3 regions of the Fructilactobacillus sp. YLN 2412 genome follow, and region 1 is predicted to be linked to each of the others. Evidence: riboswitches for the same ligand, from Rfam matches in the RefSeq annotation. Region 1 holds a riboswitch; each other region holds the start of a gene.
What was found. Region 1 has a riboswitch for thiamine pyrophosphate ahead of AC0GLR_RS06965 (ATP-binding cassette domain-containing protein). Riboswitches for the same ligand answer to the same signal wherever they lie in the genome.
Positions count from the first base shown of each region.

Region 2: it holds a riboswitch for thiamine pyrophosphate, as region 1 does, so the genes downstream of both, thiD (bifunctional hydroxymethylpyrimidine kinase/phosphomethylpyrimidine kinase) here and AC0GLR_RS06965 (ATP-binding cassette domain-containing protein) in region 1, are expected to answer to the same signal.
Region 3: it holds a riboswitch for thiamine pyrophosphate, as region 1 does, so the genes downstream of both, AC0GLR_RS05935 (TenA family protein) here and AC0GLR_RS06965 (ATP-binding cassette domain-containing protein) in region 1, are expected to answer to the same signal.

Region 1 covers NZ_CM183165.1:1,375,637-1,386,388, forward strand. Annotated here, with positions in the region: rRNA gene AC0GLR_RS06915 (16S ribosomal RNA) at 1-17, opposite strand, end outside; gene AC0GLR_RS06920 (hypothetical protein) at 469-1,014, opposite strand; gene AC0GLR_RS06925 (thiolase family protein) at 1,105-2,283, shown strand; gene AC0GLR_RS06930 (GNAT family N-acetyltransferase) at 2,362-2,886, shown strand; gene AC0GLR_RS06935 (AzlD domain-containing protein) at 3,106-3,432, opposite strand; gene AC0GLR_RS06940 (AzlC family ABC transporter permease) at 3,419-4,126, opposite strand; gene AC0GLR_RS06945 (APC family permease) at 4,141-5,574, opposite strand; gene AC0GLR_RS06950 (hypothetical protein) at 5,718-5,948, shown strand; gene recA (recombinase RecA) at 6,044-7,165, shown strand; gene AC0GLR_RS06960 (biotin transporter BioY) at 7,212-7,751, opposite strand; TPP riboswitch at 7,942-8,033, shown strand; gene AC0GLR_RS06965 (ATP-binding cassette domain-containing protein) at 8,104-9,519, shown strand; gene AC0GLR_RS06970 (energy-coupling factor transporter transmembrane component T family protein) at 9,516-10,163, shown strand; gene AC0GLR_RS06975 (phosphatidylglycerophosphatase A family protein) at 10,177-10,665, shown strand; gene AC0GLR_RS06980 (ECF transporter S component) at 10,719-10,752, opposite strand, start outside.
Region 2 covers NZ_CM183165.1:211,813-222,564, reverse strand. Annotated here, with positions in the region: gene AC0GLR_RS00890 (phospho-sugar mutase) at 1-600, shown strand, start outside; gene AC0GLR_RS00885 (AAA family ATPase) at 706-2,067, shown strand; gene proC (pyrroline-5-carboxylate reductase) at 2,158-2,922, shown strand; gene AC0GLR_RS00875 (cation-translocating P-type ATPase) at 2,992-5,766, opposite strand; gene thiM (hydroxyethylthiazole kinase) at 5,908-6,693, opposite strand; gene thiE (thiamine phosphate synthase) at 6,695-7,345, opposite strand; gene thiD (bifunctional hydroxymethylpyrimidine kinase/phosphomethylpyrimidine kinase) at 7,332-8,147, opposite strand; TPP riboswitch at 8,252-8,340, opposite strand; gene AC0GLR_RS00855 (histidine phosphatase family protein) at 8,385-9,044, opposite strand; gene AC0GLR_RS00850 (YfhO family protein) at 9,046-10,752, opposite strand, start outside.
Region 3 covers NZ_CM183165.1:1,164,875-1,175,626, forward strand. Annotated here, with positions in the region: gene AC0GLR_RS05895 (ParA family protein) at 1-215, opposite strand, end outside; gene rsmG (16S rRNA (guanine(527)-N(7))-methyltransferase RsmG) at 231-953, opposite strand; gene rihC (ribonucleoside hydrolase RihC) at 1,122-2,039, opposite strand; gene AC0GLR_RS05910 (tautomerase family protein) at 2,039-2,422, opposite strand; gene AC0GLR_RS05915 (NupC/NupG family nucleoside CNT transporter) at 2,533-3,807, opposite strand; gene AC0GLR_RS05920 (phosphopentomutase) at 3,855-4,667, opposite strand; gene AC0GLR_RS05925 (SGNH/GDSL hydrolase family protein) at 4,790-5,404, shown strand; gene AC0GLR_RS05930 (TcaA second domain-containing protein) at 5,443-6,651, opposite strand; TPP riboswitch at 6,745-6,840, shown strand; gene AC0GLR_RS05935 (TenA family protein) at 6,935-7,600, shown strand; gene AC0GLR_RS05940 (Rrf2 family transcriptional regulator) at 7,651-8,082, opposite strand; gene phoU (phosphate signaling complex protein PhoU) at 8,205-8,879, opposite strand; gene pstB (phosphate ABC transporter ATP-binding protein PstB) at 8,902-9,666, opposite strand; gene pstB (phosphate ABC transporter ATP-binding protein PstB) at 9,680-10,468, opposite strand; gene pstA (phosphate ABC transporter permease PstA) at 10,484-10,752, opposite strand, start outside.

The DNA.
Region 1 (10,752 bases):
ATCAAACTCTCATTTTAAAAATGAGAACTTTACTAGCTCTTATTTATTTTATTTCTTAAAGCAAATTGACTTTGCATAATGTTTTAACCTTTAAACTAAGTTTAAAGATTACCTTACACTTTTGTAATCAAAATCTTGTTCAGTTTTCAAAGATCTACTCTTGCACTGCTTCTGCAGTGCATTTACTATCATAGCTCGTTTAAAAATAATTGTCAATGATTTTACTTAATTAATTTTAAAAAACTCAATTACTTAAAGATTAATCCGTAAAAACATTTCATAGTCATTTCCTAACGAACAATTATTAGTATATCTCATTGGTCAAAGAATGTCAAACGTTTTTAACAATTAATTTTAAAAAATTTATTTTCACTCATTAATCATAAAAACTTGCCATCCCTCAAACGACAATTAATAATATACACCCTCCTAAATACCATGTCAACAACTTGGTCAAAAAAAGTCAAATTATTTTTTTCTATCATCACTATATAATTCAATCCCAGAATCTGGATGTTGTTCTAAATATAATTTTGTGAAATCATCAACTGCCTTCTTGTCATGCGTATTAATTCCTTCTCTACGCATAGCATCAGACAAATCACGATAAAAAGCATCAAACTTTGGATCATACAATGACGTTAATCCCTTAGAATTAATATTAACCCAATCAATCAAATGAGAAGAATTTTGTAATAAACCTTGTTTTCCTAAATAACCAAATAATTTTTTTAATGCAAATGGAATTAATTCATATAAGCTTGTAGTTTTTTCATTTTCTTCTAATAATAGTAGAAAACGAGAAAACATTACTTCACCAACTACTTCATCATTCCATTGATTAGGTTGTTTATTCAAACCAACAATAGCAATTTCAACAAAACTATCTATAATAGCATCAATCTCACGAATTCGATCCGGATCTAATCTTTTAACATCATTTTCAGAATCAATTGCATCCAACCACTTATCAATCATTGCCCCAACTTGTTGAACTTGTTTTTCTTTATCCATTTTTCTCATCCTTTCATTCCCATTATTATACTATCAAAAACATTCCAGGTATAATGTAAACATAAATTAACACAAGGAGCGTAATAATCATTGGAAAAAATTGCAATCGTAAGTGCCAAACGTACTCCAATCGGTAAAATTAACGGTAATTTAAAAAGTTTATCATCAGTAGACTTAGGGACAATTGCAGCCAAAGCAACTATAACCACAGTTAATCTTGATCCAGGTGCGGTCGACCAAGTTATTTTTGGCAACGTAATTCAAGCAGGTGGTGGTCAAAATATTGCTCGACAAATTGAACTAAATGCAGGTATCCCGGCTACCAGCACTGCTTGTACCATTAATCAAGTATGCGGATCTGGTATGAAAGCTGTTAGAATGGGGCAAACTGCCATTTTAAATGGCGATGCAGAGATTGTTGTTGCCGGTGGAACTGAAAGTATGTCAAATGCTCCCTATTTAAATTCAAAAACTAGAACAGGGCATAAATTTGGTGCCTTTACCATGGAAGACAGTATCGAAACTGATGGTCTCAATGATGCTAAAACAAATGAACCAATGGGTATTACAGCTGAAAATGTCGCAGAAAAATTCAATATTTCTCGCGAAGATCAAGATAGATTTTCATTATTATCACATCAAAAAGCAGCCCAAGCCATCAAAAATGATTACTTAAAAAATGAAATAATCCCCATCACAATTAATGGTAAAAAAGAAACTATTACTTACACTCAAGATGAAACTGTTCGTCCTGATACAAATTTAGAACAGCTTAGTAAATTAAATCCTGCATTTAAAAAAACTGGGACTGTTACAGCTGGTAATGCTGCCAGTTTAAATGACGGTGCATCTGCTCTTGTTTTAATGAAAGAAAGTAAAGCAGAGGAACTAGGGATTAAACCTTTAGCAATTATTGACGAATATGCTGAAGCTGGTTGCAATCCTAATATTATGGGATACGCACCCTACTATGCTGTAAACAAATTATTACAAAAACAAAATAAAACTATTTCAGATTTTGATTTGTTCGAGCTAAATGAAGCTTTTGCTTCTCAAAGTATTGCTGTATCTCGTGATTTGAAAATCCCAGATAATAAGTTAAATATCACTGGGGGAGCAATCGCAATGGGACATCCACTTGGAGACTCTGGCGCTCGGATTTTAATCACACTCATTAATAATTTAAGAAGGACTCAACAAAAAAATGGATTAGCAACATTGTGTATTGGTGGAGGAATGGCCATGGCAATGAGTATCCATTTGAAATAATTATTGTTAGTTGTAAATTTTACCGCAGTTCTTTATAATTGAAATTCGTTAAACCAAACAGTGAGGATGTGTTTTATTATGACTTGTACTTATGTTCGAAAAGCAACTGAAAAAGATTTACCAGCAATCTCAAAAATTATCAATGCAGGAAGAGGTTTCCTAAAAGAACAGGGAATTAACCAATGGCAAGGAACATATCCTTCCCAAGCCGATATAAAAAGAGATATTGATAATGGCATTAGTTATGTACTTGATATCGATGGAAAAGTAGCTGGATCAGCTACCCTTCATCTTGGTATCGATCCTGATTATCTTGAAATGGAAGAAGGAGAATGGAAAAACGGCTCTGAAGCTCATTATTCTGCCATTCATCGTGTTTCTGTATCACATGAATATCGTGGTCAAGGACTTGCATATAAATTAATTAGTGGTTTATTAACCATTTCAGACTTATTAGGATTTAAAGATGTCAGAATTGATACCCATCCTAAAAATGAAGGAATGCAACATATCATCTTAGCTAGTGGATTTACTAGACGAGGTATCATTCGTACCAAAGCTGAAGATGATGACCGTTACGCATATCAAATTGAACTTCAATAGTATAGGAGATTTAAATGGGTAATCAGGCAGTTTTAACAAAATTACTAATTATGGCAGTAGCAGCGTTAGTGATAACTTTGGCATGTATGTTTTGGACCTATCACGAACAACATACCATTTTGTCAAAGCGTTTTATTGCACTGACCATCATGTTCTGCCTAATTCTTATTTTAATTTACTTCTTATAAAAAATACCAAAGCCATTAGCTTTGGTATTTTTTATATTAATATTCTGATTAGTGCCAAAGAAACAATTCCCACTGCCACAATTACCAACAAATTTTTACTAATAACAGCCGCAATAATGGTAGGAATTGAAGCTAACAAATTAGGAACATTAATCGTGGGAAAATGCCCTAGATGTTGTACAAATAATCCATTAAACCATAACGCTGCCATAATCACAATCGGTACAAAACTAAGAAATTGTACAAAGGAACGCGGTAACTCAAATTTCTTTAATAAAACAAATGGAATTACCCTTAATAGCCACGTCACTAACCCGCATCCAACAATAACAAGTAAAATAAATTTAAAAGAAGGCATCTTTTATAAACACTCCAAATCCGCATCCAGCTAAAGTGACAACGATTAATAATAAGTTACTTGGGATGAAAATCAGACCAATATAAGTTAATCCCAAAGTAATCGAGATCACCGCTAGCTGTAATTTAAATTCCATGGTTTTGTCAGCAATTACTTGTAAATATAATAATCCAATAAACATCGCCAAAAAAGCAAAATCCAGTCCAAACTGATTTGGATTAGGGATTAATCCGCCTAAAGCACCACCAACTCCAGATGAAACTACCCAAGTTAAATAGGCAATCAAATTTGCTGAGTTTAACCACTTAAAAGACAACAATCGCCCAGTAACATTTAACTTATTCATACTTAGTGCAAAAGTTTCATCCGTTAATAATGAACCAATAATTATATTTTTTAGCATTGACTCCTTTTTCATATAGGGAGCCACCGTCATCCCCATTAACAGCATACGAGCTGAAAGCAAAAATACAGATAAAATAATCGCAAAAAAGGAACTACCAGCAACCAACATACTAACAATCACAAACTGAGCTGCTCCAGAATAGGTAATCGCTGACATCAAAATAATCATAATCACATTTAAACCAGCAGATTTAGCTACAATTCCAAAAGCTAATCCAACACCAATATATCCGGATAAAGTTGGAATCGTATCTTTGATTCCTGTTTTTGCAGTTAGTTCCCCATTCAAACCAATCACCTTTTCTATTTTGTTATTTTGGTTGCAATACTTGAATGTTTCATCCCATAAAATACATAAATAAGAACTCCGATTAATGCCCAAATTAAAGTCAAAATTTTAGCGTCGTTACTCAACTCTAAGAAAATCACAAAAGAAAATAAGGCAGAAATTGCTGGTAAAATTGGATAAAATGGCATTCTAAATTTGGGCACTGGAATATCTTTTCCCTCTCGAGGACGTAAAGCGTAAATTCCCAATGAAACAAACATAAAAGAAATTAAAGTTCCGGCTGAAACTAGATTTGCTAAAAAAGTAAAGGGCAGCATTGATCCAACTAATACAGCTGCAACTGTTACTAACAGCAAAGCATTTCCTGGAATATGACGTTGATTAACCTTACCTAATTTTTTAGGCAGTAGCCCATCACGGCCAAAGGCATAAATTAAACGCGAACTGGCCATTTGGGTCCCAATTAATGAAGCAAACATCCCCACAATTGCAACTACTGCCAACATATTAGCAGTAATAAAATGACCTGCTTTGCGCAATGCCCAGGCAGAAGGTTCGGCATTACCAGCATAATCAGAATATTTAAACATTCCCACCAGCACTAATGAAACTCCAACAAATAAGACACTTCCAATAATCAGCGTTCCTATAATTCCCCGCGGCATATTTTTACCCGGATCTTTAGTTTCAGCGGTATTAGACGCAATCACATCAAATCCACCGTAAGCTACAAAAACTTGTGCAGTTCCCGCTAAGATACCAGTTAATCCACCAAATGAAGTTCCAGCTTTATGGGCTGGAATAAATGGATGGTAATTAGAATATTTAATCGAAGTAAAACCAACAATAATAAATAGCAACACTACGGCTACTTTTAAAATTACCAAAACATTTTCCAACCGATTAACGCCTTTTAACTTACGACTCAATAATAACCCGACTAAAATAATGGAAAGAGCTGCGAAAATATCAAAAAAACCCCCAGTTTTAGGGTTATATCCTGAGGTAAGCATTGGTGGTAAATGAAACCCAAATTCTCCTAAGAATCCTTGTACATAAGCTGACCAGCCTGAAGCCACAAAGGTAATCGCCAAAAAATATTCTGCAAGCATTAACCAACCAGCAATCCATCCAAATCCTTCTCCAAATAAGACACTAATCCAAGAGAATGCCGAACCAGCGACTGGTAAAGCCGATGCAGCTTCGGCATAAGCTAATGCTGCTAACCCAGCTCCAATAGCTCCCAGTACAAATGATAAGGAAACTGCTGGACCAGCATGTTCAGCCGCTACGATACCTGGTAAAGTAAAAATTGCCGTTCCAACTACCATACCTAAGCCTAATCCTAGCAAATCTTTAGCAGTCATATGCGGAGTTAAATTAGCATCTTTTGCTTCCAAGTTTTGCGGACTTTCTTTTCGGGTAATTCGCTCCCAAATTTTTCCCATTTTTCGCAAACCTCCAACTAAACCTATTTTTTAATCATTTTTTGTTTTTTATTAAATCTTTTTTAAAATTATACTATTAAAAATTTCATAAAGATACATTAACTTTTAAATACGTTATAATTAGGATGAAAGGTGGTAATATGATGGCTGAAACAGTATTTTTTAACCCTGGAAATTCATTAGGAAACTTTCAAGATTATAACGAGGCAGTTCGCAGTGCCAAGATTTATCGCCAAAAACACAACAACCTTGAAGATGCGAGCGTAATTGTTGTAAATGGTAAGAACAATGATTCATTTGACATTTTTTTAAAAGATCATGCTGAAAAAAATAATGATGACAACAAACCTTATATAATTAAAAAACAGATTTAATTTATTTTACTTGGTTTTACGTAAATAATAATGTAAAATAAGTAATATCGTTACACGAACAAATGTTCATGTTTAATAAATAGAAAGGTGTTTTTATGGCCTCAAGTTCTAAAAAAAATGCTAAAGAAGCTCGTCAAGTCGAGCTTGATAAAGCATTAAAACAAATTAAGAAGGAATTTGGTACCGGAGCAATTATGCGCATGGGAGAATCTCCTACTACTAACGTTGAAGCAATCTCAACTGGGATTTTATCATTAGATATCGCGTTAGGGATTGGTGGATTTCCTCGTGGTCGTGTAGTAGAAATTTTCGGTGCTGAATCATCCGGTAAAACAACGATCGCGTTACAAACCGTTGCTGAAATTCAAAAAAACGGTGGGACAGCAGCTTACATTGATGCTGAAAATGCGATGGATCCTGAATATGCCAAAGAATTAGGCGTTGATATCGACGACCTATTACTTTCACAACCAGGAACAGGTGAAGAAGGACTACAAATTGCGGATGCTTTAATCGGATCAGGTGCAATTGACTTAATTGTTGTCGATTCGGTTGCAGCTTTAGTTCCAAAGTCAGAAATCGAAGGAGACATTGGTGACTCTCACGTTGGGTTGCAAGCTCGCCTGATGTCTCAAGCATTACGAAAATTAACTTCCAATATTAACCGTACTAACACAGTAGTTATTTTCATTAATCAACTACGTGAAAAAGTCGGCGTAATGTTTGGTAGTCCAGAAACTACTCCTGGTGGTCGGGCTTTGAAGTTCTATTCAAGTGTTCGTCTACGAGTTAGTGGTGGAAAACAGTCTAAAGAAGGTCAAGAAGTTGTTGGTAAAGAAACCAAGATTAAAGTGGCCAAAAACAAGGTAGCTCCTCCATTTAAAGTAGTTCAAACTTTAATGAGCTTTGGTCATGGGATTGAACCAGTAGCTGACATGGTGAACTTAGCCGTTGAAAAAGATATCGTGAACAAATCAGGATCATGGTATTCATATGGCGAAGAACGTCTTGGTCAAGGACTTAACAAAACAGTAGCCAACTTAAAAGAAAAACCTGAAATGGTTGAAGAAATCACTCATAAAGTTCGAGTTGCTTATGGTATTGAAACCGAAGAACCAGAAAAGCCAACTAAAGATGAGCCTAAGAAAAAAGATACTAAAGAAGAATCTAAACCAGAAGCTGATGCTAAGGTTGAAGATCCAAAATTAGATATCTAATTTAAAATAACCTCTAACTGTTAAAATTACAGTTAGAGGTTATTTTTTACAATTTTATAAAATGATGCTGTTTCACTCGCCAAACTACTATGGCTACAATCACAGCCTTTACAATATCACCCGGAAAAAAGATTAAACAAGACCATAATGCTTTTTCAAGCGAAATGTGAGTAACTAATGATAATCCAATTCCTCCCATCAAATTCATTAATAGCATGCCACCGATTAAGTTGGCAACTATATAACCCATTAATTGATGCTTCCCATCGTTTAGCTGGACTAACGAACCAATCAAATATGTACAAAATGGCCAGCTAACTAAAAAACCAACCGTTGGACCAGCAAAAACAGCCATTCCACCACGAAATCCTGCTAAAAGCGGCATCCCAACTGCTACCAACAATAAAAAGATTATTACACTGATAGTGCCTAACTTTTTTCCCAATAAACAGCCTGCCAGCATGATTCCCATCGTTTGAAATGAGATTGGCACTGGAATTATCGGAACTGTAATGGGTGGTATTAAACCTAAAACAGCAATAATAGCAACCATCATTCCACAATAAGCAATTTCTTTTGTTTTCATTTTATTTTTCTTTCTCCTTTTAAATATATTTCTTAATTATCATTGAGAAGCAATCGTTTGCCAAATGATTTTTAACGAAATCCGATTAGAACAATGTTTTCAAATATACAAAATTGTAATCCTGTCACTTTTGTCATTTAATTGTTATCCTTTTCACCGCTAGGCAATATTGTTTGATACAATAAAGATAATTAAATAGCTGGGGTGCCAATAACGGCTGAGATTATACCCGTTGAACCTGATCTAGGTAATGCTAGCGTAGGTAATAAAGTGACATTCAGTTGTCTAATTACAACAAAAAACTTAGCCGTTTCCTTTTTAGGAGACGGCTTTTTATTTGGAGGAAGCTATTATGCCAAACATTGGAGTAAAAAACTTTTATTTTAAGTTTACATCCAATAAGAAACCAATTTTCAAAGATGTTAATGTTACTTTTCCAAGTAACAAATTGTCGCTTTTAACTGGTCCATCCGGATGTGGTAAATCTACTCTTTTAACTTTAGCGGCTGGATTGAGTGAGAAAGAAAATCAAAAGTGTGAAATTAAAGGGGAAATCATACTAGGATCAACTAATATCAAAAATGTTTCAGCCACAAAACGATCAAAATTAATTAGTATGATGTTTCAAGACCCAAATCAACAATTTGTCATGCAAAAAGTCGAAGAAGAAATCATCTTCGCTCTCGAAAATCTTCAAACACCTTCTCCTGAAATTCAAAAAAGAACTGATGAAGCACTTGCCTTTTGTGAAATTGAAAAATTGCGAAATCGTGAGATCATCACACTTTCAGGGGGTGAAAAACAAAAAGTAGTCCTTGCAACTCTAATTGCAATGAACTCAGATATTATTTTGTTAGATGAGCCATTTGCAAGTATTGATTTGGCTTCCAAACGCGATATCTTAAATAAATTAGTGCAATTAAAACAACAACAACATAAAACTATTGTAATTTCTGATCATGATTTGTCTGGTTATGCTGGGTTAGCAGATGATCTTTTTCAAGTCCATGAAGAACAAATTACAGAATTACCATTATCAGAAATGAACAGTCTCTTGAATAATTCTCATTCACCAAAAATTTCGTTTGCTCTTCCTAAGCAAAATAAGCCAAAAATTATTTCTTTAACAAATTATATTTTAAAAACTCCTGCCACTACACTATTAAATGCATCCAATTTTGCTTTTTATAATGGGTGCACGCTTCTGACAGGAGCAAGTGGAATTGGCAAATCATCCCTTTTTTATTCTATTAGTAAACTTAAAAAGTATCAGGGAATTATCACATTAGATGACAATAATATACAAAAAATTAAAAATAAAAAATATTATAAACAATTAGTGCTCGTGTTTCAAAATGCAGCAGACCAGTTTTTAGCAGTTACCATGCAAGAAGAATTAATGTTGGCACAGAAAAATGCATTAAGTGATTTTTGGACGAACGAAAAAATCAAACAAGCACTAGCTACCCTAAATTTAGATCATAAAATGGATCAGGTTGTTTATAGTTTGAGCGGCGGACAAAAGAAAAAATTACAAATCCTGTTAATGTTAATTAGAGATCCGCTAATTATGCTACTTGATGAACCATTTTCCGGTTTAGATGTTGCATCTATCAAACAAGTACAAAATCTAATTCAAACTAGTTTTCTAAATCGCGGTCATTCTACCATCGTAATTAGTCACCAAATCTATCAGTTTAATGACTTTTTTAATTATCACGTTAATTTCGCCAATCAAGAATTGCAGTATAAGGAGGACCTGGAATGAATCCAGCATTAAAGTTATTATTAGTTTTCATAATTGCATTTGAAATTTCTTTTTTAACCAACATTTGGCTTAATTTATTTTTAATTGCTGCATCCCTAATTTACCTTTTCTGGCACCGAGTTCATTTTAAAACGATTGCTATTTTTAGTCTGATTGCATTTGTCCCAGCCGTGGGAATCTTTCTCTCCCAACTATATTATGGCAGCCACGGACTTTATATGGGGATGGTCCTTTTTACTCGTCTTTATGCCTATGTCTACTTGGGACTAAGCTTTTCATTAACCACCTACATCGTTAGCTTAGCCCAAGCCCTAGAACAAAATTTTCATGTGCCCGCTAAATTTGTCTACGGCGTTCTCGCAGCTATCAATCTAGTCCCCCGTTTAAAATACGAAATTCAGATTATTCGCGCCAATGGAAATATGCGTGGTGAACAATTAAATCCATGGAAACCAACTTTATATTTTAAAGCGCTCTTAGTTGCCTTACAATGGTCAGGAGACCTGTCACAAGCTATGCAATCTCAAGGTTTTGTTGAAAATCAACCACGTACTTTCATTACCAAAGTCGTCATTAGTAAAAAGGACATGCTAATCTTTATTGGAATTCTAATAATTGTCCAGATTTTAGCATTTTCAATTTAAACGAGGTACAACAATGAATTATAAATATCCAGATCAAGAAGCATATCAATTTGTTTGTAAATCTTTGAAAAATCATGGAATTACCATCAGAACCATCTCACAACTTGCCTATAATTTGCAAAAACAATATAGTAACGTTCCTTCACTAACACAAATAGACGAAATTACTAAAACAGTCTTACACAAACGAGAGGTCTTAGATCATGCGTTAGTGGGTTTAGAGCTCGACACTTTAACTAATCAGCATCAATTACAAGAACCATTAGCTAGCATTATTCGTCATGATCTCGGTGTTTTCGGAGTTGATGAAGTTTTAGCGCTTCCAATTGCGACCGTTTATGGAACCATCGGTATGACTAATTTCAATGAAATTGATCTTAATAAACCAGGAATCATCAGAAAATTAGACCATGATTCTCAACATGTTACTACTTTTATTGATGATTTAGTGGGAGCACTAGTGGCAGCAGTATCTGCTAAACTAGCCCATGCTGATTCATAATTCTCTCCAACAAAAAATGACTTCTGAAAAAATCAGAAGTCATTTTTTTAAATTTATTTTTCAATCAAATGAGTTCGTTCTAACAAT
Region 2 (10,752 bases), 310 kb from region 1:
GTGCTGACTGGTTTTAAATTTATTGCCGAACAAATTAAAAACTTCGAAGAAAATCATGATCATACTTTCCTCTTTGGTTTTGAAGAAAGTTTTGGGTATTTAATTAAACCATTCGTTCGTGATAAAGATGCCGTTCAATCTACTATGTTATTGGCAGAAGTTGCTGCTTATTACAAAAAGCGTGGTATGACTCTGTATGACGGTTTACAAGAATTATATAAAGAATATGGTTACTTTGAAGAAAAAACCATCTCAGAAGAGTTTGATGGGGTTGACGGTCAGAAAAAGATGGCTGATTTGATGAAAAACTTCAGAAATCATCCATTAGATTCATTTAATGGGGTGAAAGTAACCGCCTTAGAAGATTTCCAAACTTCTGAAAAAACGGATGCAGACGGTCACCAAACCAAAATTAATTTACCTCAATCCAACGTTTTGAAATATTGGTTAGCAGATGGAACTTGGTTGGCAATCAGACCTTCTGGAACCGAACCTAAAATTAAGTTTTATGTCGGAGTAAAGGCTGATACGGCTGAAGCTGCCAAACAACGTTTACAAAGTTATGTCAAAGCAATTGACGACGAATTATTACAAAAATAAATAAGTTTCCAAAAAAGACGAGCAATCGTCTTTTATTTTTGTTTACTTTTTGCCAGCTTACTTATAAAATAAATAGGTTAGACATATAAGTAAGGGAGTGTATTTATGACTTTTGAAGAATTAAAAGAATATGGTCAGTTATTTTATCGCTCTAACTATAAGTTAGACAGTAATTTAGAAACCAAAACCTTTAAAATAAAAAACATCAAGTCCAATCAGCACGTGCAAAATGATGAAGGCGGTTTTACCGACTGGACTGACAATATGGTCACTTTATACAACTTACTTAGTCCAGTGATTGGGGATACTTTCGGTTACAATTTCAACTTTAAAAAACGCGAAATGTATTTGTACTTTCCTTTAAAACAGAAAACTACTGCTGAAGAACTAAATCAAGCTTTACCACTCGTTAATTTAATCAATTTAGAACAAGACGATAGTTCAAACATTGCCACAATCGATATCTCAAAATTTAACGATCGCTACGAATATGCTGCTGGACTTTATGACAACCAGCCACTAGCTGATTTAGATTTATCCAACTTAACTGATATTAAAAACAAAACCACTGATTCTGATGATAATAATAAAGAACAATCCAGTGATGACTTAAACCTTAACATCGAAAAACTAGATACTTCCATCGATGCCTTAAAGGAATTAGAGAATTTAACCGGCTTAGACAGTGCTAAAAAACAAATCACAGATATGATTGCCATTGCTAAAATGAATAACCTTCGAGAAAAACATGGTCTTAAAATTCCAGCTGGAATTAGTAAACATATGGTTTTTGTAGGAGATCCTGGAACGGGAAAAACAACTGTTGCAAAACTGTTTGCAACCATTCTCTATCAAAATGGCATCATCAAAGATAGCAAATTTGTTAATACCGATCGTTCTGATCTAGTCGGTCACTATACAGGGACTACTGCTGATCGGACCAAAAAGGTTATCCAAAGCTCACTTGGCGGTGTTCTTTTCATCGATGAAGCCTATCAGCTTTCCCATCCCGACAGTCCTACTGATTTTGGTCATGAAGCTATCGATCAACTAATCATTGGGATGGAAAATCATCGCAAAGATTTGATTGTGATTCTCGCTGGTTATACCAACGAAATGGAAGAGTTTCTAAACGATAATCCAGGATTAAGATCCCGAATCCCTAACCGTATTTTCTTTGCCGATTACTCTACTGATGAATTAGTCCAAATTCTATTTAAAATGATTACTCATGACGAAATTGTCAAACTAAGCGACGAAAAATACTTTCAAGAAACGATTACTAATTTCATTGAAAAACATCAGCCAACTGGAAATGCGCGCTGGGCAAGAAATGTCTATCAAGCGATGTTGCAAGCGCAAGCTCGTCGAGTTGCCTTTCAAAAAGATGAACCCAGTACTGAAGATTTAACTAAGATTACTAATGCCGACCTTGATCAGGCTTTAGAAACCACCCCTACTAACTAATCCAATTTATTCAATTCGCAAATCCTTCAAAAATTTACATTGTGCATGTTATACTTGGGAAAATAATATTAATCAAAAGGAGTTTTATTTATGAATATCGGTATTTTAGGTGCTGGACACATGGGTAGTGCCATCATCCGCGGCTTAGCCAACAAATATGATGTGAATAATATTTTTGTAAAAGGTCATCATGTTAACGAACGTCTCTTAAATTTCCAAAAAGAAATTGGTTTTCAAATTTCAAAAAACGATGACTTAAGTAATTTGGATGTGTTATTCATTACCACTCCAGCTGCTATTACCATCAACATCTTAGATGGTGTAAAATTAAAACCTTCTACAATCATTATTTCAGCTGCACAAGGTGTTTCTCCTGATTCACTTAAAGAAGTCTTTCCAGACAATTCAGTAGTTGCTATCGTTCCTAATATTCCGGTTGCAGTTAATGCTGGATGTATTGCCATGGCTAAATCTGACACTGCAACTGAAAAAGATAAAAAAACTGCTGACACTATCTTAAAATCACTTGGTACATTAGTTCCAGTCGCTGAAAAAGATCTTGGTATTGTAGGAACCGTAGCAGGTTGTGGTCCCGCCTTTGTGGATGTCTTTTTAAGCGCTCTCTCAGATGCAGCCGTGCAAAATGGTTTAGATCGTGAAACTTCATATGAAGTAGCTTCTAGCATGGTTTTTGGAAGTGCTAAATTAGCTCTTGATACCAAAACCAATCCAGCTATCTTAAAAGATCAGGTAACTTCTCCAGGTGGTTCAACGATTAAAGGTGTAGTTGCTTTAGATCAAAACGGTTTTAGAAATGCTGTTAACCAAGCAGTTAATAAAGCCAATGGTTCATAATAATTAAAATATTACATGCAAAAAGTCCAAGTAATTAAAAAATTTAATTACTTGGACTTTTTTGTATTATTATGCTGTTTTCTTCTTATTCAGATATTTTCTAATAAACCATTTACGTGCTTCATCAATTAAAATTAGCGGAACTGGGATACATAATAAATAAATCCAATCTAGCAAATTAATTGGTGCAGTTCCAAAGAGTCCATGAACAAAAGGCATGTAGATCAAAAATGCCAACAAACAAATTTCAAAGACGATTCCCCACATAATTCGGTGGTTAGAAAAAATCCCAATCTTAAACAATGATGTGGTTTCCGTTCGACAGTTCAACACAGTTGCTACTTGACAAAAGACAATCGCTGCCAGAGTCATCGTAGTTGCTGCTGCATATACATAACCTCCATGAGCTAGAGGTACACTTGGCCAGCCATACTGCCAATTGACAAAGAAGTATGCAGCAGCTGAAACCAGAGACCCAATCAAACCATAATAACAAAAACTCTTTAATAGAATCCCTTTATTTAACAAATGAGCATCCCGTTTTCGCGGTGGTCGCTCCATGATTCCCGGCTCGCTTTTTTCAGCTCCTAAACCTAGAGCTGGCAACATATCAGTTCCTAAATCAACGGTTAAAATCTGCATTACCGTTAATGCCAAAGGAATTAAACCGCCTGAAATAATAAACAGTAAGGATGGAAACGCTTCCGACAAATTACTATTAAAAATATATACCAAAAATTTCTGGATATTACTGTAAACCGTTCGCCCTTCTTCAATTGCGGATACGATTGAAGCAAAATTATCATCAGTTAAAATCATATCGGCAGCTTCTTTAGCAACATCGGTACCAGTTACTCCCATGGCAATTCCAATGTTAGCTTTTTTCAAAGCCGGTGCATCATTCACACCGTCACCAGTGGCTGCGACAATCTCACCATTAGCCTGACACATTGACACGATTCGATATTTATCTTCAGGAGCAACTCGTGCAAAAATCACTTCGCCTTTGACTGCTTGACGTAGTTCATCATCACTCATCTGATTTAATTCAGCACCAGTAATTACGCGAGCCTTGTCAGAAACAATTCCGATTTTAACTGCAATACTTTTAGCAGTTAAAGAACTATCCCCGGTTACCATAATGATTTTAATATCAGCGGTGTGACATTTCTTCACAGCATCATAAATTTCTTCTCGAGGCGGATCCTGCATAACAGCTAATCCGACAAAGATTAGATGCTGTTCTGTATTTTCAATCGTAGCACCAGAAACATCATCAGCAGTAATTGTATTATAAGCAAAAGCCAATGATCGTAATCCTTGGGCTGCATAATCTTGATTAGCTTGATCGATTTTAGTTTTATCAGCATTGGTCATGGGGCGGACTTCGCCATTAATTAAAATTCGGTCACAGACCTGCATCATGTTCGATAGAGCCCCTTTGACATACACAGCAACTTTGCCATCAGGTTCCTGTTGCAAAGTAGTCATCCGTCTTCTGGTTGAGTCAAAAGGTAATTCTTTCAAACGAGGAGTGGCTTGCATGCGTTGATCTAAATCCAACCCGCCTTTTGCCGTTAAAATGTTTAATCCGGCTTCAGTTGGTGTTCCTAAAATTTTAGGTGCGGTTTTCCCTTCTTCGCCGCCTTGCACTTTCGTATCATTATTTAAAAGGGCAATGTCTAATAACAGTGACAAATCTTTTTCATCTTTTAAATTAACATTTTGCTGATTAAATTGAATTTTTCCGTTGTTAAAATAACCTATTCCGGTAACCGTGTATTCCTTATCAGGAAGCCAAATGTGATTAACAGTCATCTGATTTTGCGTTAATGTTCCAGTTTTATCAGAACAAATCACATTGGTTTCACCCAAAGTTTCCACACTATCCAAGTTTTTCAATAGCGCATGTTTTTTAGCCATAACTTGGGTTCCGTGTGCCAATGACAAGGTTACTGTTGGCAATAGACCTTCAGGAATAAATGCCACAATCATTCCTAATGCAAAAATAAATGATTTGGCAATTGGATAATGCACAAAGAAAATAGCTAAAACAAAGAATCCAAGTCCAATTACTAAAGCAAGTACAGAAAGCTGACGTGTAAGTCGATTTAATTCTTTAGTTAAAGGAGATACCGTCCCTTTTTGATTTTGTGTCAACTTGGCAATTTGACCAAATTCAGTATTCATACCCGTTTCAACTACCATAACCGTAGCTGTTCCGCTAGTAACCACCGTTCCAGCAAAAACAATATTATCAATTGCAAATTTGCCATCGCCATGTTTATAATTGGCAAATTTATCGACAGGGACAGATTCACCGGTTAAAGCTGATTCATCAACTTGCAACGATGATGAATTTAAAACTCGCGCATCAGCTGGTATTGCATCTCCTGCTTGCAAAACGACTAAATCTCCAGGAACTAAATCTTCAGCTACAACCTGAATCTTTTTCCCATCCCGAATCACACTTACATATGTAGGTAACATTTTACTTAAAGCATCCGTGGCTTTTTTGGCGGCATGTTCTTCCCAATAAGAAAACAACCCGTTGATAATGTTAACCGCCCAAATCGCAATCCCAAGTTCTGGAGTCCCTGCTAAAATCGCAATCACACCTGAAACCCACAAGAGACAAGCCATCAACGAAGTGAAATTCTTAATAAAATTCAAGAATCCATTTTCTTTTTGTCCCTTTTCAATGACATTCTTTCCCACGGTTTTCAGCTTTTGCTGAACTTCGGTGTTGGTTAGTCCATCAGTAACTGATGATCCTAAATCCTTCACTAGTTCGGCAACTGGGAGCTGGGCGTAATCATCATCTGTCATTTTATGATCCATCATAGTTCACCTCATCTTTAAAATCATTCTAACTCTTTAAAATTTAAAACAACTAAAATATATGTTAACCCTTTTAAGCCTAAATTCAACAGTTAAAAATAACTTTAAAGTTACAAAAAATCCATCTCAATGAGATGGATTTTTTTATCTTTTTTCAATTTTTAGTTGCTTAAAAAAGGTTTTATCATCTAAACTAGCTAAATTATCATATGTGTGTTGCAAAAATGTAGCAGGCTTTTTATGCTCCGAAGTAGCCAATTCTGCTACCACTGGTAAAATTCCGGTGGTATAAGCAAGTGTTTCTAATGAGTTATCAAGGCTCAAACCGGTTCCTAAAATACCATCTAAAACATCACCCATTCCCACGTTTGTTTTTAACATGGGAGCATCGTTTTTTATCAGATAAACAGTCATACCATCTGTCACAATATCAGTAGGTCCAGAAATCACAATCTTAGTCTGCAATATTTTCGCAGCCGTTTTAGAAATTTGAATTGGATCACCAGCTCCACTTCCAGCATCAATCCCATGACTTTGCCAATTTATACCTGCTAATGCTGCAATCTCACCAACATTTCCGCGAATAGTATCAATCTGTACATTTTGCAAAATTTGTTTCACTCGTTCTTCTCGCAAAGCTGTTGCACCAACCGCTACCGGATCTAAGATCACAGGAATCTGCATAGCATTAGCCTGTTCTCCTGCTCTTAAAGCACAGAGCTGTGCAGCTGGATTAGTTGATCCAATGTTAATAGTTACGGCGTTAGCTAGCTTTACCAAGTCTTTAACTTCAAGCGGATCGGCTACCATCATCGGAGAACCTCCCACATAGTTAATTCCATCAGCAACATGTTGAGGAGTAATAAAGTTAGCAATATTTAAGACAATCGGACTTGTAGCTCTAATTTGCTGAATAAAATCTTGCTTCATGTTAATTTCCTCGCTGTTTTAAAATTTGGACGGTCTTTTTAATATCTGAACTTTTAGTAATCGCTGATATCACAGCAACCCCTGCAACTTTTTCAGTTTTAAAATCAGTTGCATTATTTTCATGAATTCCACCAATCGCAACGACTGGTTTGTTAGTTTGTGCCACTACTTCGTTTAAACCCTGAATTCCAATTGGCGCTTTCACATTAATTTTGCTAGAAGTTGCAAAAATCGGTCCAACTCCAAGATAATCAACAACTGGTAAGAACGACCGACTGTGTTCTAATTCTTCTAAGTTATGAACTGACAACCCCATCATCAAATCAGGGGCTAACTGGTGAATCACGTCGGCACGTTTATCACTTTGACCAACATGAATTCCTTCAGCACCAATTGCACGAGCTAATTCATAATCATCATCGACAAATAACGGAACTTGCTTTGTTTGCGTAATGTGATGCAACTGCTGTCCTAGAGCAATTTTTTCCGCTTTCGTTAAAGTTGTTCCATCTTTTTCGCGATACTGTACAGCTGTCACTCCTGCAGCAAGTGCTTCTTTGACAATTTTTAACAATTGTTGGGGATCATTATTAGTATTTTGCGTTCCAATCACTAAATAAACTTGCAGCATCTGTGATTTAAATTTCATCATTCTCATCCTTCCAATTACCATGATTCAACGGACCATGTCCATGACCAATATACAAAGGTTGTTGAATGATACCAGCTAAATAATGATGTGCTTTATTAATGGCCGTTTTAAGATCATCGCCTTGAGCTAAATAAGCTACCATAGCTGCTGATAAAGTATCGCCGGTTCCATGAGTTCTTTCTGTGTTAATTCGAGGACTCGTCAGCCAATAATCAGTTCCATCTGCTAATTTAACGTAATCAGAAACGGTTGCATCCTGTGCATGCCCGCCTTTAATAATCACATTCAAAACTCCAAGCTGCTGAATCTTTGTAGCAGCCTGTTTTACATCTGTCTCGTTATTAATTTTTTGATCAGCTAAAATCTCTGCTTCCGGCAAATTAGGCGTTACTACATCAGCTTGTGGTAACAATTTTTCTTTGAGCGTTTTGATCCCCTGCTCGGTTAATAAATGAGCCCCGCCTTTGGCTACCATTACCGGGTCAACTACTACATTTTGTAAATGATACTGCGCTAAGTTATCTGCCACCATGGCAACGTGTTCTGCATCAAACAACGCTCCTGTTTTAGCCGCCTTAATCGAAAAATCAGCCAAAATTGATTTAAACTGTTCATTCACAATTCCTCGTGGTAACGGGTATTGTCCTTGCACTCCTAATGTATTTTGAGCTGTTACTCCTACCACTACATTGGTACTAAAAGTTTGACAAGCCTGCATGGTTTTTATGTCAGCTTCAATCCCTGCTCCACCGCCAGAATCAGTTCCAGCAATCGTTAATGCTTCTGGAAATTGTTTTTTCATGTCAATCACACTCCTTGTTTCCTAATTTAATTCAAAATAAAAAGTCCTCAGCATTGAGCTGAGAACTCGAAAAAGTTGTTTAATTTAAAAGACAAATTGTCATGCATAAATTAAGATAAGTTTCCTGCGATAGTCCGAACTATATCAGGTTCAATGGGTATAATCTCAGCTCAAGGCACCCCAACTTCTTATTTGATTGCTTTCATTTTAGCATAGATTCATTAATTTAGGTTTAAATTAGATGTTATCATCCAATTTATTATAATATTCGACCTTAATCGTATCAGGAAGAATATTTAATTTTGTAATACTTCCATTTTGGGCCGGCTGACCTTGATCAAGTTCAGGAGCATAACGATCCACAATCGAACGAATCGTCATTCCATGAGATACAATCAAAATTATTTCACCATCTTTAGTATTTTCGCGGATACGGTCAAATCCCCGATCGATTCGCGTCCAAAACTGTTGATTGTCTTCGGCATTATGGTATAAATCAGCTTTGGCAATTAGATCACGAGCTCGTTCTAGTCCAAAGTGTTCCAAAACACCCTTTTCATTGGTGATTTTAACTTGTTCTCCAACAAACTGCCACATTTGTTCCAAGTTGTCGCCTTCAAAATAACCGTGGAATTGTTCTCGTAATTCTGGGTATTGATAGGTAATAATATTAATCCCATTCGGATTTTCTTTTAAAATTTGACGTCCAGTTTCAACTGCTCGACCAGAATCACTGGTAAAAGCGGCGTCAAAAGGCAGAACAGATAAACGACGACCAGCTTCTTTGGCATCATTTATTCCTTTTTCAGTCAAAGGTGAATCAATCCAACCTTGAACTTTGTTATAAAGGTTTAAATATGTTTGTCCGTGACGAACTAAATAAGCTGTAACTCCCATTTTATTTCTCCTTATTTTTGTTTTTTCTTCTAAAGTAGATTAATTCCCCAACAACTCCAAGAATACCAAGCACTGTTAAAATAATGCCTACTAACAATCCAGGAGTATGGTATGTGAATTCTAATTTGTGTTTTCCAGGTTTTAACTTAATTCCAGTTAAACCGTTAACTACTTTCTTAAGTCTAACAGGTTTTCCGTTATCAGTAACCTGCCATCCCTTATCATAAGGAATACTAATCAATAATTGTAGACGTTGTTTAGTGGTTCGGACAAATCCAACAAAATGATGACCCTTAAATTTCAATTTTTGTGGATCTTTAACTTGGAGTTTGTATGGCTGAGTATCTTTTACAAATTGATTGAATTTATTTTCATCAAACCCTGCTAAATCACGATCTAAATGCTTAACCTTCTGATTTGAATTAAAGGTAATCGTGTATGACTGACCTTTTTGATAACGTCCCACTCTGATAATCTCTGCTCCAAGCTGATGATAAGCAGTTTTTAAGGGTTTTCCATCAACCTTAATCCGTAAAAATTGATTAGGACTGGTTGTTGGTGAATCAAAGTATTGAATACCATTCATTTGCGGGGTAGTTTTAACCGTATATTGATATCCATGACGCTGTTTTTCAACTTGAACGTGGTTGATTTGGTTCGCCACAAAATAATTTTTCTGACTTCCCGCTTCTTTTTGGACTAATGAGTTCAAGTTTTTAAATACATTATTCTGTTCAAAGTGCAATCCGTTAATCTTATCGGAAACAGCATAACCAAGCCCGTTAAAGCGATTATCACGACGAGTATAATATTGCCCATTACGGTTAATCTGAACGTGATTATCAATATTTAATAACTGATTAGTCACCGGCATCGAGCCATTAACACTAATTCGTCGTTCATTACGACTGTATAATCCTAGTTTAGACAACGAATCGTGCGTATGAACATTTAGGGAAGATGTATAACTATTAACGCCAAAGAAATTATACAAAAGCGAATCATTATATTGATTGTAGTTAATGTTAAAACTTTTGCCATAAAGCTGGTTATTTATATTAGAACGCCCAAATTGGTGTTTGCCGGTTTGTTCTGTCTTAATAATTTTGGCAGATTGATCAAAGGCATGAGCAAACCGTTTCTGGCTACCATACTCATGCGTTCCGCCTAATGACATCCAAGCATTTGTACCCATTTCTAAAGCTACTAATACCAACATTAACCACCAGACTCTATTACCATAATGATTAATGGCGAGTAGGAATAAGACCGTTGCCAAAATAAACAATAAAGCCCAAGGCAAATGCCAGTAACTCGCAACGTAAAATGGAGTTGACCAGCCAAACTTGCCCGCTATGAAATATTCGATGGCAGCTGAAACATAACCCAACGTTACAAGTCCAGCTATAATTGCTCCAGCTTTAACAACTATTTGATTATTTTGAAACGCTCCCTTTAGATAAGCTTCATACCCAAGCATAATTACAACAAAACTCAGCATATAAACTTCTCGGAAAGGAAATCCAGCTGGCATTTGGAACATATGCCAAATTGTATCAAAGGTTGAAATCAGCATTCCAAAAAAGATTGCTCCTACTAGCCAGTAAGAAGCATGTTTTTCTTTTTTACTAACTCGTTTTGATAACCAGAAAACAAAAAGGCCAATTTCAAATAACGATCCAATAAAGAAAGACGGTTCGTGATTTAA
Region 3 (10,752 bases), 210 kb from region 1:
CCCTGCATAGGTTCTTCATTCACCAAAACATCATACACATCTTTTTTAATGTTCTGCTTACTAATCCCGACTCCACTAGTTGCATTACCCTGTGCATCTGAATCAACAATCAAAACTCGTTTGCCTTCACTAGCCAAATCAGCGCCTAAATTAACAGCAGTCGTTGTTTTACCGACCCCACCTTTTTGGTTTGCCAATGAAATCACATGTGCCATTTGATCCCCTCCTTATTACTCAATTGGTTCTTTGTTTGGTGTACCAGCTTTACGCGGATATTTAATCGGTGTTTTACGTTCTTTTTCAATCACAATAATATGACGATCTTCATTATTTTCTGGCAGTTTAAATTCGAAATCATCAACTACCTGTCCACCTAAAACATGAATTGCCTTTTCAGCGGCAGCTAGCTCTTCTGGTGCTTTGGCAGCTTTCATAGCAATCAATTTTCCACCAATTTTAACTAGTGGCAGGCATAACTCGCTCATCACACTTAGTCGTGCCAAAGCCCTTGCAGTCGCTAAATCAAAACTAGCCCGATCTTTAGACCGCCGTCCGCCAAACTCTTCGGCACGAGCATGAACTAATGAAACATGTTCCAAGCCTAATAATTTAATCAATTTTTGTAAAAAAACAATCCGTTTATTTAGAGAGTCAACGATGGTAACTTCAAGATCCGGATTAATAATCTTCAATGGAATCGAAGGAAAACCTGCTCCTGCCCCAACATCCACTAAACTTTTCTTTTCTTTTAAATCAGAAACATAAAAAGCAGGGGTAAGTGAATCATAGAAATGCTTTAAATAAACATCATCGCGATTCGTAATGGTGGTTAAATTAACTTTCTCGTTATATTCTACTAATAATTTAAAATAAGCAGCAAATTGTTGCTCTTGATGCTCTGATAATTCAATCTGATGCTGTGCTAAAGCTAGTTTAAATTGTTCTGGCGTCATCTATAACTCCTAACTGCAAAACGCGACCTGCACGTTATCTTTTAGCCAAAAATTCGTTCTTTTAAGATAGTTCTATTATACATTATAACGAAATTTTAACTTTTTAGTTAGCCAGAAAATAAAAAAGATTGGAATTTGTCCAATCTTTCTTGGTTAGATATTTATTTATTAAACTTTCATCTGTTTTACTTCGGCTTTAAACCAGTCATTAAAGGCTTGAGAATCAATATCAACACAAACTTCAGCATTGGTTTTACCATTATGGTAAGCACCGCGAATATCTGCTACCGTTTCACCATTTGCAGGTCCCTCAGTTTGAATATCAATCCAAAGCTTCCTAGTTTGCATAAATTCTGGATGAAGCAGATAGAAAATCGTATTCACATCGTGCATTGCTACTCCATTTTCATTTCGGTCGCCATCGCTAATTATAATATCATGCAACATTTTCCCAGCTGGATTCATGGTTTCAATTTCAGCGAGGGTTTCATGGGTCAACAACGCTTTATTAGTAACATCTAATCCGACCATTACAATTGGTACTCCTGCTTGATACATAATTTTAGCGGCATGGGGATCAGTAAAAACATTAAATTCGGCCGCACTTGTCATATTTCCATAACCAAGTGTTCCACCCATTGCCACAATCCGTTCAATCTTATCTTTTACTTCTGGATATTCAGAAAATAATAAAGCAATGTTGGTGTAAGAACCAGTAGGAACGAGCGTGATTTTTTCATCGCTTTCCATGATGTACTTGTGCAAAGCTTGAACAGCTGTCATTTTTAATGGCTCAGGTGTTTCATCTGAAAACTGATAGCCGCGCATCCCGGATTCTCCATGAATTCGGGCAGCATCCTCAAAGGGTTTAATCAAGGGTTGAACAGCTCCAGCAGCTACTGGAATTTTGTCTCCCTGATTAAAAAAAGTAACGATTTTTAGCGCATTTTTGGTTGTTTTATCAACCGTTACGTTTCCAGCAACCGTTGTTACCAACTTTAGATCAAGTTTTGGTTCGTTGATAGCAACTGAAAGTGCAGCTGCGTCATCAATTCCTGGATCCGTATCCATAATAATTTTTGTCATTAAAGCTCACCATCAAGAAATTGTTGTTTTCCGTGACCAAAACTCCAGTCCTCGGCATGATTAGTAGCAAATACAACCATGACATCTTCAGGACGCATGTTCATTTCTCGACCAAATGCTTCTACCATGTCTTTACAATAAAATTTCTTTTGTCCCATCGTTCGAGGAGTTGAAAGAATTTGAAATAAAATTACATCATCACTACGATTAATTCCTAATCCAGCATCCATTAGTTTCATTTCATAAGATTCATGTTGTGTAACAACTTGAAAACGGTCATCTTCTGGAACGCCAAGATCCTTTCTAGTTAAATCATAAGCAAGCTGCATCACTTTTTGAATCTCTTCTGGGGTTCGTTGTCCTTTTACCATATCAATACGCATTAGTGGCACTGAAATCACATCCATTTCTGATTATTTATTACGCTCATTTTAGCATATTGTGTAATAAAAAAGTGCAGCTAGATAGCTACACTTTTATAAATTTATTTAGTTTACCAAACGAAGATACCAACAATTCCAGCTGACATCAATGAAACTAAGATACCAGATAAGAATAAGTAACCAACGTTTTTAGAAATCATATCATTTTTTTCACGATTTACTAAACCTTTTAAACATCCGATAATCATCCCAACTGTACTTACATTAGCAAATGAAGTTAAGAAAACCGTTAATTCAGCACGATAATGAGCACTGAAAAGATGTGGGTTATTAATATGTGGAGCAACTTGTCCCATAACTACAAATTCATTTGTAATCAATTTAGTTCCCATGTATTGGGCAAATTGGAACGCATGGTTGACATCAAGACCCATTAACCAAGCAAATGGGAACATAATAATTCCTAAGATGTGTTCTAGAGATAACCAAGGGTTGATTAATCCCAATAATTTACTAATCAAAGCAGCTAAAGCAACAAAAGCAATTACGTTTGCCACAATAATCAAAATTAATTTCCCGGCATTTAAGATTGAATCACCTAAAAATGAGAAGAATGGTTCACGATGTTGTTTTTCTGGTTTGTCTGAAACTGTTTCTTCTGCAACTTGATGATCAGCTTCTTGACTACCGCCTAAATCGCCGACTTCGTAAATCTTATCTTCGGCTTTAGTAACCTTTACAGGATTCAAAATATTAGTAATAACAACCGCATTTAAAATGTTCAGCGGAATGGCCGTTAACACATATTGACCAGGCACCATTTGAGCATAGGCACCCACAATCGCTGCGGTAATACATGACATTGACATCATCGCAATGGTCAAAACTCGTTTACTAGAAATATGTTTTAATTGAACACTTGAAACAGCCATAGCTTCAGTATTACCTAAAAACATCATTTCAACTGCGTAAAATGATTCGAATTTAGGTTGACCAGTTACAAATGCCATTCCTCGACCAATCCACTTAATACAAAATGGCAAGATTCCAAAGTAAGTTAAAATATCAAACAATGGAACAATCATTAAGATTGGTAGTAAAGCTGAAGTAAAGAAGTTCATTTGTTTAACATGAACCCAGTCGGGAAAAGCAAAAGCAATCCCGGTATAAGAGATGTTTACCAGCCATTGGAATCCGCTAGCTGCACCTTTAACAATGTCTCTTCCCCAACTAAAGTTTGTTAGAAAGAACGCAATTACTAAGTTTAAAACTAGAACGATAACAACTGAACGCCAATTAACATTTTTATGATCTTTAGAAAAAAGAAATGCGATTCCTAAAAAGACCAACACTCCAATAATATTAACAATCAGATATGTGTTCATTGATTAAATTCCCCTCTTGTCCTGTAAGTATCAATTAATTTAAATTGTTACTTCATGAAAGGCAACAAGCTGTGTTTTGGCGAAATAACGCTGTCCTGTAATCCTAAAGCAGCTAATACTGTCGATCCGACTTCGCAAACATAAGGTTCTTCCTGGAAGTGATGATTTTGGGCTTTGTTATTATATAACATTGCTGGAAGAATCTTATAAGTTGAAAATCCGTCACGCGATTGAGCATCTCCTACTCGGCTGGAAACCACCATTAATAAATCATCATCATGTAAATTATTCATTAATTTACCAAGATAATTATCAACAACTGATAACTCAGACATAAAATTGTTTACCTGGTTTTTTTCATCAAATTCTTGCAAATCAGGAAGTTGTGCATAAATAAAGCCAGTTTCTACTTTTTCTAATTGATGATCTAATTCCGAAAAAGCTGCTTCATCAGTCCCAATTTGGAAAAGATTACAAAACTCTTGGGCAAACAAATAACTCAAAAAGCGGGAAATAATCACTGTTTCACTGCGTTTAGCAACTTCTTCAAAAACACTGGAAACTCGATAACTCAAAGAACAATCAAACATTTCACGCAAACCAGACAATGGTTTGTTCACGATTGATCGTGTCAATGCCAATCCATAAGTAGCAATTGGTTCATTACTGTCCCCAAAATCAGCATCTGAATAAGCCGCAAATAACCCCAGTTTATGTAACGACGGCAGAGCAAAGTCGGATGAATGCTTTAAAACGTGGGTCAACATAGTGTTCTTATCTGAATTGTGTTGTGCAGATTCCGTATTGGAGCGCAACCCCAATGCAGCTAAATCCACTAAAATTACTCGCTTATAACTCACTTAAAACCCTCCAAAAAGTAATCATCTTATCTTAATAATACCTTAAGAAACTTCTCCTAGCAATAACTCAGCTAAATTGCGTTAAAATTATCTATAAATAAATACGTAAAGGACTGATAATGATGACAAAAAAAGAAAATTTAATTCTCTTAGGCGACTCGATTACCAACGGTTTTGACGGCGAAAAAGACTTAACCCACAACGTTTCTTATTATTTGGCAAAGTTATTACCCAATTTTGAAATTACTAACGCCGGTGTCAATGCCGGTTCAATCTCTGGGAATACCGAGCGAGACTTAACTTATCAAGTTAATACACATAATTTTAAAGATTATCAAGTCGCAACCATTGCATATGGTACCAATGATTTTGCTCACTGTTATGAAACTTTGGAAATAGTTAGCCGAATTTTACAAAAGAATATTACTAAAATTAAACAGGAAAATCCTAATATCCATCTCCTTGGAATTTTACCAACTAATCGTTTTGATGGCGGCATTGACAATCTAAATGTAAGTGGATTAGCTCAATATACTTTTGCCGAACTCTTAGAGATGCTAACAAAAGTTTATCAAAAAAATAATTTACCAATTTTAAATTGGCGAAAAACCGCTCCACATCTCATTGATATTAATAACTATCGGACAGCATTAGGCGATCAGCGATTGCATCCTAATGCATCAACCTATAAAAAAATGGCTCAAGTTATCGCCAATTTTATTATTACTAATCGTTAAAAAAGCCACGATTCTTATGAGAATCGCGACCCTGTTAATTAATTATTAACTTGATCATTACTTTTTAGCACATAATCTCCAGATCCTTCACGCTGAATGACCGCACGATATTGGGTTGTTTCATGATTAGTTTGATTATCTTTATCAACATCTACACTAACTTGATATAAAACTTCTGTTTCCATGTCGCCTGCTGGTTTCAAGCTGGTAATCTTTAACTTTAAATTATCATAATGAGCTTTATCGTCATGATTATGATTAATTAAGTCAGATAATGAATGATAGGCATCCCCATTTTTCCCCTTAGCAAATAAATCGTCAACATTAGCATCATCAAGTGATTTATTATTGTTAGTACCATCATTTACGGCACTCCAAATATCATTTAATAAATTAGTGGAATCTGATTTACTAGCTACGTTAGCAAATTTGTATTTTAATGTTTGATTGTTATTTTTCATTCCAATTGATTTAACATCGCTTTTAACCGTCTTTTTATCAACTGGAACTTTTAAATAACTGGTACTATCGGATTTTATTGGAACATTTTTAACTGTTCCCTTTCCGTCAGGTCCAATCATTCCCACTTGTTTTCCATCGACAAAAATTTGGGAATTAGCTAATCCTTTGGCATTAAAATTAATGATTTTAAGTGGGATGGAAACCGTTTCGTTTTGACCGGCTATCATACTAAACTGTTTATTCGTTTTAATTGGCTGATTATTAAGATTTAAGTTCACAGATGCTGAATGAAAACCGGGCATCATAGCTGGAGCGCGTAAACTATCATTTATACCTGTATTTCCAATGATTTTATCATCAATTTTAACCGGCACTCCAGCATAATTTGACTTAATCAACGGATGGATGGCGGTTGCTTCAATTTTATAATGGGGGAAAATCAAAAAATAGTTCCCACGATGCACAGCTTTAAACCCTTGTTCTGAATCATTATTCAATAGACTTACTTTTAACTGCTTTAACGCGGCAGGATTTTGTTGGAAATAATTGATTAGCGGTTGAATGCTTGCAGAATTAACCGTGACATTTTTATCAGAAACCACTAAGTTATTAAGAATGGTTTTATTCTCATTATTTTCAATTCCTGAAATAAACTGTTTGATTTGGTTTTGTTTTGAATAATATTGTGTTCCATACCAGCCCATACCAGCCAAAATCAGTACTAAAATAATCAAAGTCATCCAGAAGCCTTTATGGGATTTTTTTATTCGGTGTTTGCGTCGCATCTTTTCATCTCCAATACAAGTTGTTTTATTCTACCAAACATCTATTAGTTGTTAAACTCTTGTTTTACCGTTATACTAGCAAAGTATTTAAAACTAAATAGTTTGGGGTGCTGATTTTTTTCAGCTGAGATGATACCCGTTGAACCTGCTCTAGTTAGTACTAGCGAAGGGAAACGTTACATATGATAAAAGTTACTCTATTTTGCTATGTAAATAAATCTTAAGTCCTCAAATTATTGAGGGCTTTTTTCTTGCCCTAGATAATATCTTGGAGGTAATAGTAATGCAAATAGCTTTTTCAAAGCACTTACAGCAACAGGCTAAGCCAATCATGACAAACATCAATCATCATCCGTTTGTGACAGGAATCCGTGACGGTTATGTCCCTAAGGCAGCCTTATTAAAATATGTTCAGCAAGACGAACAGTACCTAAAGGGGTTTATTGCTACCTATCAATCATTAACAGATAATCTTAACGATAACCAAGAAACCCAATTAATGAAAGATACTGAAACTGAAATCGGCCATGAACATTCGCCCCACGAAATGTTTTGTGAAATTGCCGGAGTCAATTATGATGATCAAGCAAATAAACCAATGGGTGCAATTACCAAAGGATATTTAGAGCATATGCAAACAGCAGCCGATTCGGGTTCGCTCTTAAATACCTTAGCAGCTCTGACCGCTTGTCCATGGACTTATACAGTATTAGCGAAGAAAATGATAGCGAAAGGAAAGACCGGAAAAAATAATCCCTTTACAGAATGGATTGAATTTTATGGAAAAACTAATAGTGAAGATATTGATATGTCAAAACATTTCTTTAACCGAATTGACCAACTAGCTAACACAGCAACTAATGCTGAGTTAAGGCAAGCTGAAACTTATTTTTTAGATAGTTGCCAATGGGAATTAAAATTTTGGGAACAAGCATATCCACAAAAATAATAAAGTGCTGATTAGCAGTGAAGGCTAGCTAGTCAGCACTTTATTTAATTTCAATGATTAAAAAGATCCGCCAATGTTTTTTGCTTTAATTCATTTAACATTTGCTTCTCAGTGATGTTTAAAATAGCTTTAATTTGATTCAGCATATATTCAGCTTCTGACTGATGGATAAATGATTCCGGATTAAAGTCATCATACACTTTAAAGAGGGCACTCGATCCCTCAATTGCTTCAAAAACATCATAAAATCGGATTTTATCAGCAGCTTTGGCCAATGCTAAACCACCTTTAGTTCCCTTTTTAGAATCAATCAAATCTGACTTTTTTAACATCCCTACTAATCTTTTAACACTGGGAATCGGAATATTTAAAGTCTGGGAAATTTGTTGAATGGTTAAATATGTCTCTGCTCCCATTTTTGTTTTTAATTCAATGTAAAACAAAATCTCCAATGACTGGGAAAATCCCACAGAATAAGACATAATCTAACCTCTTTCACCATAAATGTACTTTTTATGATTGTACTACAAAAAAGGAATTTATTTATAATTAACTACTTATGATTACAAACGCAAGCTCACTAATAAAAAATAGTTGATAGAGATTATCTTAATTCCTGGTCTGTTTCACCCAACTCAACTACTTTACCAGTATCACAGTAAACCAGATATTCAGCCAAATTAACAATATGATCACCAATTCGTTCCAATAATCTAATCACCATTAAATAACTCGATGCTGCTATTGCCGTTTCTGGATTAGCGAGAATTCCAGTAGTAATTACCTTCCGAGTTGTTTGATAATATTCATCAATTTTGTGATCTTCTTGGACAATTGTCGGAGCAATCCGGGCGTCAAAAGTAGTATAAGCTTCCAAAACCTGTTCTAACATTTTACGAATATGTTTTGTAATTTTAGCAATTACTTCTTCAACATCTGGCATGCGGGGATTCCCTTTAGCTTGAATAGTTTCTTTTGCAATCCCAACTGCATTATCACCGATTCGTTCCAAATCAGTACTAGATTTTAAGTAGCTAATAATCACGCGAAAATCAGTGGCCACCGGTTGTTGTAACGCAATCAAATCCATAGCTCGTTTTTCCAATTTGATTTCGTTGCCGTTCACCTCACCGTCACCGTCAATTACTTGTTGTGCCAGCTTTACATCATGGTCAATGTAGGACTTAGTCGATTGGTAAATCTGTTCACTCACATCAACACCCATGTCGGTGAAGTTTTGCCGTAATTTTTCTAATCGGTCTTCAAATACTGTACTCATAATTTACCCCCTATTAGTTTAACTAACCAAATTTACCATTTAAATAATCACTAGTAGCTTCCTGTTCAGGATTCAAAAAGATTTTTTTCGTATCACCATATTCCACTAGATCACCATTAAGCATAAAAGCTGTTTTGTCAGAAATTCGTGAGGCCTGCTGCATACTGTGGGTCACAATAACGATCGTATACTGGTCCTTAATTTGCAATAACATTTCTTCAATTTTAGCACTAGAAATCGGGTCTAATGCACTGGTTGGTTCATCTAACAAAATCACGTCTGGCTTAACCGCTAAGAGTCTGGCAATACAAATTCGCTGCTGTTGTCCGCCTGAAAATGAAAGGGCATTTTTAGTTAAATCATCTTTTACCTCATCCCAAACTGCTGCTTGTTTTAAACTTTCTTCAACTTTTTGTGAAATTATTTTTTTGTCTTTAATTCCCTGTACTCGCAGTCCATAAGCTACATTATCATACACTGAAAAAGGAAACGGATTGGGCTGTTGAAATACCATACCAACTTTTTTACGTAATGAAACCACATCTTGCTGCGGACGATAAATATCATGACCATCAATTTTAAAACTACCTGTAATTGTCACATCGTGAATCAAATCATTCATCCGATTTAAACAACGTAAATAAGTTGATTTACCACATCCAGAAGGTCCAATCAAAGCTGTAATCTGGCTTTTTTGAAAATCAAGATTGATGCCGTGTAAAGCTTCATACTCACCATAATACAACCGTACATCCTTGGTAGTAATCACCGTTTCGTTAGTAGTCATCATATCCTCCTTCTTAACCAAAATGTCCGGAAATATAATCTTCAGTTGCCGGCATTTTGGGAGTCGTAAATAGTTTTTTAGTCTGATTATATTCAATCACATGACCTAAATGGAAAAAAGCTGTCAAGTCACTAGATCGAGCTGCTTGCTGCATATTATGTGTCACGATAATAATGGTGTAATTCTTTTTTAATTCCTGCATGGTTGTTTCAATTTTACGACTAGAAATCGGATCTAACGCACTGGTTGGTTCGTCCATCAATAAAATATCCGGCTGAACGGCAATTGCTCTTGCAATACACAGTCGCTGTTGCTGACCACCTGATAAGGAAAGTGTGCTAGTCGTTAACTTATCCTTAACCTCATCCCAAAGGGCGGCATCTTTCAAACTTTTTTCAACCCGCTGATCTAAATCATCAGTCATTCCATTTTGACGGAGTGCAAACGCAATATTTTCGTAAATTGATTTAGCAAAGGGATTGGGATGTTGAAAAACCATTCCTATCTGACGACGAACTTCGTAAACATTAATATTTTTTCCATTAATATCAACATCTTGATATTTAATTTCTCCTGTAACTGTCGCAATCTCATCATTTAAACGATTTAGGCTCCGTAAAAAAGTAGATTTTCCCGAACCTGAAGCCCCAATCAAGGCTGTAATTTTGTGCTTAGGGAATTTCAAATTGGCATCAAAAGTTGCCTGCTTGTTTCCATAAAATACATTGAGATGTTTAGTTTCAATCGCAATCGGGTCGGTAATCTCTGTCAGATAGTTTTCCGTTAAATTATATTTATTCACTGGAAATTCCTTTCTCTACTTCGTTCCGCTCATTTTCTTGTATAGATAATTGCCTAAGAAACGGGAAAGTAAAATAATTGCCAAAATAACAATGATTAAAACTGCAGAAGCTCCACTAGAAATTTGCGTTGCATCCGGCGTAATTCCATCCGTATTTAATTTCCAAATGTGAACTGCCAAAGTTTCAGCTGGTCGCATTGGGTTCAAAAAACTGGTAGGACTAAATGGATTCCAATTAGCGTAACTAATCACGGGAGTACTTTGACCCGCCGTAAAAATCAAAG